Rhodopseudomonas palustris: one gene and its partner. The main gene of each other region encodes a partner of the protein of the gene in region 2 in a complex. Links are inferred from orthologs where the notes say so. Each region holds a gene or a part of one and is shown on either strand. Other genes may lie near its edges.

Region 1 (3,228 bases), 1.9 Mb from region 2 along the record:
CACCACCGCGATCTTGCTCGGGCGCCGTGCGCTCCAGGTCGCGCCGTAGCCGACGGTGTCGCCGCGCTCGACGCTGCGGACCTGGACGATCCGCGCTTTCAGATCGACCACCGGCTGCATCGGATTGTCGGCTTCCGGCGTGGGATTGATGCCGTACAGCGCCGCGCCGGGGCGGACTAGATCGAACGCGAACTGCGGCCCCCGGAAGATACCCGACGACGCCGACAGCGACGCCGGCACGCCGGCGAATTGACCGGCGATCTCGCGAAATGCCGCGGCCTGCTTGGCGTTGAGCTGATGGTTGACGAGATCGGCGCAGGCGAGGTGGCTGATCACCAGCGTGATGCCATGGTCACCGGCGATGATGCGCGGCACGATGCCTTGCGCCTCGACGACGGTCAGGCCGAGCCGGCTCATGCCGGTGTCGATGTGGAGCGCCGCACCGCCTCGCCAGCCGGTGCGGCGGCAGAACACGTCCCATTCGGCGAGTTCGTACAGATCACCGATTACGGGCTGGCAGTTCAGCTTGGCGAATTCGTCGCCGGAGTTCGGGAAGAACCCGTCGAGCACGTACAGCGTCGCCTCGGGGGCGGCTTCGCGCACGATGCGGGCTTCGCTGAGCGTGGCGACAAAGAAGGTCTTGCAGCCGGCCGCGAGCAGCGCCTTGGTGACGGGACCGGCGCCGCAGCCATAGGCGTCACCTTTGACGACGCCGGCGCATTCGGAGGGGATGGCGGTCTTCTCGAGCTTGCGCCAGTTCGCGACCAGCGCGTCGAGATCGACGGTGAGAATGCCGGTTGCTGCCGCGTTGGCCGCGGCGAACTCAGCAGCTTTGCCCGCCTCCGGCGTCAACAACTCGGCGACGGTGGCGTTCGGATCGGGAAGGATATGCATGGCGCACCTTATGCGTTGCCTGCAGCGCGTTCAACGGCGGCCGGCGCGGCTCAGATCCGCTTCGGCATCAAATCCGTTCGGGCAGATGGCTGTCGTCGGTGAGATCGCTGAAGCGGGTGAACTGACCTTCGAACTGCAGATCGACGGTGCCGGTCGGACCGTGGCGCTGCTTGGCGATGATCACTTCGGCCTTGCCGTGCACCAGCTCCATGTCGGTCGCCCACTTCTCGTGCTCGGGCGTACCCGGCCGCGGCTCCTTGTTCTGCAGATAGTATTCCTCGCGGAACACGAAGATCACGACGTCGGCATCCTGTTCGATCGAACCGGATTCACGCAAGTCGGAGAGCTGCGGCCGCTTGTCGTCGCGGGATTCAACCTGACGCGAGAGCTGCGACAGCGCGATGACGGGGACGTTCAATTCCTTCGCCAGCGCCTTCAGGCTGGTGGTGATTTCGGTGACTTCCTGGACGCGGTTGTCGCCCTTCTTGCTGGAGCCCTGCAGCAGCTGGATGTAGTCGACCACGATCATGTCGAGGCCCTTTTGCCGCTTCAGGCGGCGGGCGCGGGCGGTGAGCTGGGCGATCGACAGACCGCCGGTTTCGTCGACGAAGAGCGGCAGCGACTGCAATTCGATCGAGACGTCGCGGAGCTTGTCGAAGTCGGCTTCCGAGATGCCGCCGCGGCGGATCTTGCTCGACGCGATCTCGGCCTGCTCGGCGAGAATACGGGTGGCGAGCTGTTCGGCCGACATTTCGCAACTGAAGAAGCCGACGATGCCGCCATTGACGGTCTTGGTCGAGCCGTCCGGCTGCACTTCGCCGCGATAGGCCTTGGCGACGTTGTAGGCGATGTTGGTGGCGAGTGCGGTCTTGCCCATGCCGGGACGGCCGGCGAGCACGATCAAGTCGGAGTGCTGCAGACCGCCCATCCGGGTGTCTAGGTCGCGCAGTCCGGTGGAGATACCCGACAGTTTTCCGTCGCGCTGGAACGCCTTCGCCGCCATGTCGACGGCGGTGGTCAGCGCCTGGGAGAATTTCTGGAAGCCGCCGTCATAGCGGCCGGATTCCGCCAGTTCGTACAGCCGGCGCTCGGCGTCTTCGATCTGGTTCTTCGGCGCGAAGTCGACCGGCGCGTCGAAGGCGACGTTGACCATGTCGGTGCCGATGCCGATCAGATCGCGGCGCAGCGACAGCTCGTAGATCGTCCGCCCGTAGTCCTGGGCGTTGATGATCGTGGTGGCTTCGGCGGCGAGGCGGGCCAGGTATTGCGCGACCGTCAGGCCGCCGAGATCGAGATCGGCCGCCAGGAACGTTTTCAGCGTGACCGGCGTCGCGATCTTGCCGGCGCGGATGATGCTGGCAGCGGTCTCGAAGATGGTCTGGTGGATCGGCTCGAAGAAGTGCTTCGGCTCGAGGAAGTCCGACACCCGGTAGAACGCGTCATTGTTGACCAGGATCGCGCCCAGCAGGGCCTGTTCGGCCTCGATGTTGTGCGGCGCGGTCCGGAAAGCCGGCGCGCCGGGTTCCGGCGCGAGCTTCAGAACGTTCGAATCAGATGCGGCCATAGCTCTCGAATATCGGGTCGAATTTGTCGTATGCGGGGCGCGACTAAAGCGCCGATTTGCTCGGGAGCGAAAGCCGCAATCGCGCGTTATGCACCAGCGCGACAAGAATGTGGATGACCGCAACAGCCGCCATCACACGTGCTTGACGCGTTCCGGCGTGACCTCCGGCGGCATTGAACCTCTAGCGGCGGTCGGACGACAGTTCAAAATGGACGGTCGAGACAGATCGATCCGCTCCAGTCGGGGATTCGTAAGAATTTTCGGCGATGATAGCGGCAAGACGCGATCACCGAGGCTCCCTGACGGGATGCACTCGAACAAGGTGACGCGGTACAGGGCAAGAGCGTCGAGGACTTCGCAGCGGCTCGCGAGGCGCCTCGGATGATGGACAGAGCAGATGGCGCAGCAGTATTGCCACGACCACTCCGACCGCGATTGGCTGACCTCGCTGATCGATTCTTTCGAGCGCGCCTCGGCTGAAGAGGCCGAGCATCGGCCTTGCGACCGCGAACTGCTGTGCGCTGCCGAGGCTCATCTGGCACGCCCGCTGCCCCTGGCGCCGGACCATGAGGATCCGGTCCGTCTCGTCAGCTGAGAATTCCAACACTGCCCGGCAGGTTTGCTCGCCGGCGCGTTGCAGCCGCGGCTAGCGGCTGCTTTCAATCCCGCGAAGTCGTTTCTCCCCCGCCGCGATGTCGTCGCGAGTGATCGGCTGTTGATCACTACGACACCTACTTCCGCCGCCGTGCCGAATTGCTCAAGGACGACGG
Region 2 (3,218 bases):
ATGATGTCTTCGATCTGCTCCGGCGACGTGGTGTCGGAGGGCAGCACTTCATTGAGCTGATCGAAGGTGACGAAGCCGCGCTTCTTCGCCTGCTTGATCATCTTCTTGACGGCCGCATCCGACAGGTCGAGGAGCGGCGAGGGAGCGTCGACGGAGTCCTTCTCCGGCGCGTCTACCTTGTCGTCCTTGTCCTTGTCCTGCACCTGAACCGTCTTCGCCTTGCTGGCCATCCACTGCTCCTGAACGCGCTCACGGACGAGGCGTCACCGCGCCGCCATGAAAACTTGCCTTATCGGGAGAGACGCACAAAGGGCGGCGCCCGCCTGCGCCACCCCGCACGATCCCGCTCGCTGGTTACCCAAATTGGTCGCCCGAAGGCCTTCTACCGGAATGCCGTTAAGCCCTTACTAACCCTGTTTTTGCAGCTAAATCCGGGGATTGGCGAGTCTTTTCGACTCGACGCCCGCCCGGGGCCTTCCGCTGACCGCCTCACACGCTGCGCTGGAACCGGCCGGAGGATTCGCCGAATCCCTCGATCAGCGCCTCGGTCCCCTCGACCTGCGCCAGGCGCGCCTTGACGTCGTTCAACCACCGCATATTCGCCTCGCTGCCGTCTTCACCCAAAGCCAGCTCGGCATCCTTCAATTCCCTAAGTAAGGAGTGGGATTGTCGATGCAAGGCAACGAGTTGCTGCCACGTCGAAAGGACGTCCTCGCGCGCCGCCTTGGGGCCGGCCCCCCACACCGCCGAGGTCGTAATCACCCGCTCAACCCGCTGCAATTGCTCGGATAATCCTGCCTTAACCAAATCTGCGCGGAGCTTCTCGGCCTGCTCGGGGGGATCGTCGCCGCGGTGGTGATGCTGGGCGAATGCGGCGATGATCGCCGCCCGCAGCCGGTGCGCCTCCGGATGGGCGAATTCCAGCGCGGCGATTTCCTCCAGATGGTCGTCGAGCAGCCAGGGGTGGTTGAGCAGCGAGATCAGGATCAGCGCCTCGCGGCGCGACATCGCCGAGCGCTGGCCGCGCATGATCGGACTGGCGATCAGGTCCGGGCTGGCAATCTGGTAGGGGCCGCGGCCCAGCATCGGCGTCGGTTGTCCCGGACGCCCGCGCGGGGCGAACCGGCCGCCGCCCTGTGGAAAACCGCCGCTCGGGGCGAATCGGCGACCCGAATCGCCGCCCCCGCCGCCCCGGAAACCGCCCCCGAATCCCCCGCCATAGCCGCCCCCAAATCCGCCCTGCGGGGCGAACGCGGTGCGCAGCCGGTCGGTGAGGTCCTGGCGATAGTGCTTGCGGACGATTTCGTCGCGGATTCCGTTGGATAGCTCGTTGATCCGGGCCTCCAGCGCCGCGCGCCGCTCCGGGGTGGCGAACATCCCGCCCTCCACCTCGCGCGCCCACAACATGTCAGCGAGCGGCCGCGCCGCACCGATCACCTCCTCGACCGCGAGCCGGCCGCCGGCGCGGGCGAGATCGTCGGGATCCTGGCCTTCCGGCAGCAGCGCGAAGCGCAGGCTCTTGCCGGGCTTCAGATGCGGCAGCGCCAGATCGGCGGCGCGATACGCCGCCTTCTGTCCGGCGCGATCGCCGTCGAAGCACAGGATCGGCTCGTCGGCCATCTTCCAGAGGTGCTGAAGCTGCGCTTCGGTCAGCGCGGTGCCGAGCGGCGCGACGGTGGCGGGAAAACCGGCGGTGACCAGTGCGATGACGTCGACATAGCCCTCGACCACGATCACCGCGCCGCCGTCGTGCGCGGCTTTGCGCGCGGGCGCGTGGTTGTAGAGATTGTCGCCCTTGTGAAACAGCGGCGTCTCCGGCGAGTTCAGGTACTTGGCCGCGACATCTTTCTCCAGCGCACGGCCGCCGAACGCGATCACACGGCCGCGGAGATCGGTGATCGGAAACATCACCCGATCGCGGAATTTGTCGAACGGCACCGGAATATCAGGGCCCGCCGACAACAGTCCGGCCTCGATCATGTCGGGCACGGGCACGCCGTGTTTGCCGAGATACTCCTTCAGCGCGTAGCGCTCGTTCGACGCGTAGCCGAGGCGGAACTTGACCTGCGTGCCCGGCATGATGGCGCGATCAGCGAGATAACCTCGGGCGCGGGCACCGGCGCGCGAGGCGAGATTGTCGGCGAAGTAATTCGCCGCCAGCTCCATCACGTCGTACAGCGATTTGCGGCGCTGCTCCTGGCGCGCGGACTCCTGCGTCTGCACCGGCAGCGCGACGCCGGCCATCGCGGCCAGCCGTTCGACCGCTTCCGGGAAGTCGACGCCCTCGGTCAGCATCACGAAGTCGAAGATCGAGCCGTTCTTGCCCGAGGAGAAGTCGAACCACGCCTGCTTCTCGTCATTGACGAAGAAGGACGGCGTCTTCTCCTGCTGGAACGGCGACAGCCCCTTCCACTCCCGCCCGGCCTTCTTCAGCTTGACGCGACGGCCGACCACCTCCGACACCGACAGCCGGGCTTTCAGATCGTCGAGGAACTGCGGCGAGAAGCGCATGGGCTCGGGAGGTTTTAAGGGCTTCAGCAAACAGCGCTCACCAGCGGCGCCAACCGACCATGGATATAGGCTCACGCGAGGTGAAGACGAGGTTGCGCCGAATTGTCCCGGCTATCCACAGCGCAAACAGAGATGAATCCTCGCCAACGCCGACGTCTCGAAGGATGAGAGCCCCATGGACCAGCCCCGCCACCCATGGTTCGAGACGACGCTTCGGGCCTCCTCACCATATGAGGTTGTGCCCGCGTCGCGATCCGACAAGAACCAGGACCACCTAGCGCTCGGACACCGGGGGTGACGGGATCTCTGCGAAGATTTCCAGCAGGTTTCCGTCGGGATCCCGGAAAAACAGTGTTCGGTGTCCAAAGCTCTGGTCCATCGGGGGCGATAACAATGCGACGCTCTTCTGGGCAAGCTCAGCAGCGCATCGATCGACCTCGGCCAGAGGTACGCGAAACGCCAGCTGAACCGATGCAATGCCTAACGGGATCGGAGGATCTGCAGCTGTCAACCTTGGTTTGGCGAGCGCAAGGACGTTACCGCCGACCCGATACTCCACCCAGTTCGGGGACAGCTCCCGAATCAATGAAAACCCAAGCAAATCACCATAAAATGTCCGCATCGCAGGCATGTTGCGAGCGATAACGGCCGTGTAGTCGATCGCACAAATCTGAGACAGGGCGGATAGGGGATACTGCTTGAGCCCT

The links.
Region 1: the proteins of dnaG (region 2) and RPPS3_RS15880 are in contact, whole or in part, in a crystal structure (PDB 2R6A), measured with the Geobacillus stearothermophilus proteins. The link is inferred for Rhodopseudomonas palustris from one-to-one orthologs. Residues at the interface, in WP_049624496.1 of Geobacillus stearothermophilus: Lys456, Leu457, Leu458, Pro459, Ala460, Asn463, Ala464, Leu467, Leu535, Leu536, Ile537, Ala538, Gln544, Glu545, Asp548, Tyr549, His552; in WP_033016901.1 of Geobacillus stearothermophilus: Ser13, Glu15, Ala16, Gln18, Glu91, Leu92, Asp94, Ala95, Val96, Pro97, Thr98, Ala99, Ala100, Asn101, Tyr104, Tyr105, Ile108.

What each region holds. Positions count from the first base shown.
Region 1 is NZ_CP019966.1:3,404,438-3,407,665, reverse strand. What follows is about bases 211-3,124. They hold RPPS3_RS15880 (replicative DNA helicase), read right to left. Parts: upstream 2,459-3,124; coding sequence 962-2,458; downstream 211-961. Other genes in these bases: RPPS3_RS15875 (hypothetical protein), read left to right, coding at 2,856-3,053; alr (alanine racemase), read right to left, coding at 211-894. In the rest of the region: more of alr, read right to left, coding at 1-210. UniProt on the Escherichia coli protein: The main replicative DNA helicase, it participates in initiation and elongation during chromosome replication. Travels ahead of the DNA replisome, separating dsDNA into templates for DNA synthesis.
Region 2 is NZ_CP019966.1:1,473,827-1,477,044, reverse strand. Bases 1-2,904 are described here. They hold dnaG (DNA primase), read right to left. Parts: upstream 2,512-2,904; coding sequence 490-2,511; downstream 1-489. Other genes in these bases: RPPS3_RS24845 (VOC family protein), read right to left, coding at 2,786-2,904; rpoD (RNA polymerase sigma factor RpoD), read right to left, coding at 1-230. In the rest of the region: more of RPPS3_RS24845, read right to left, coding at 2,905-3,218. UniProt on the Escherichia coli protein: RNA polymerase that catalyzes the synthesis of short RNA molecules used as primers for DNA polymerase during DNA replication.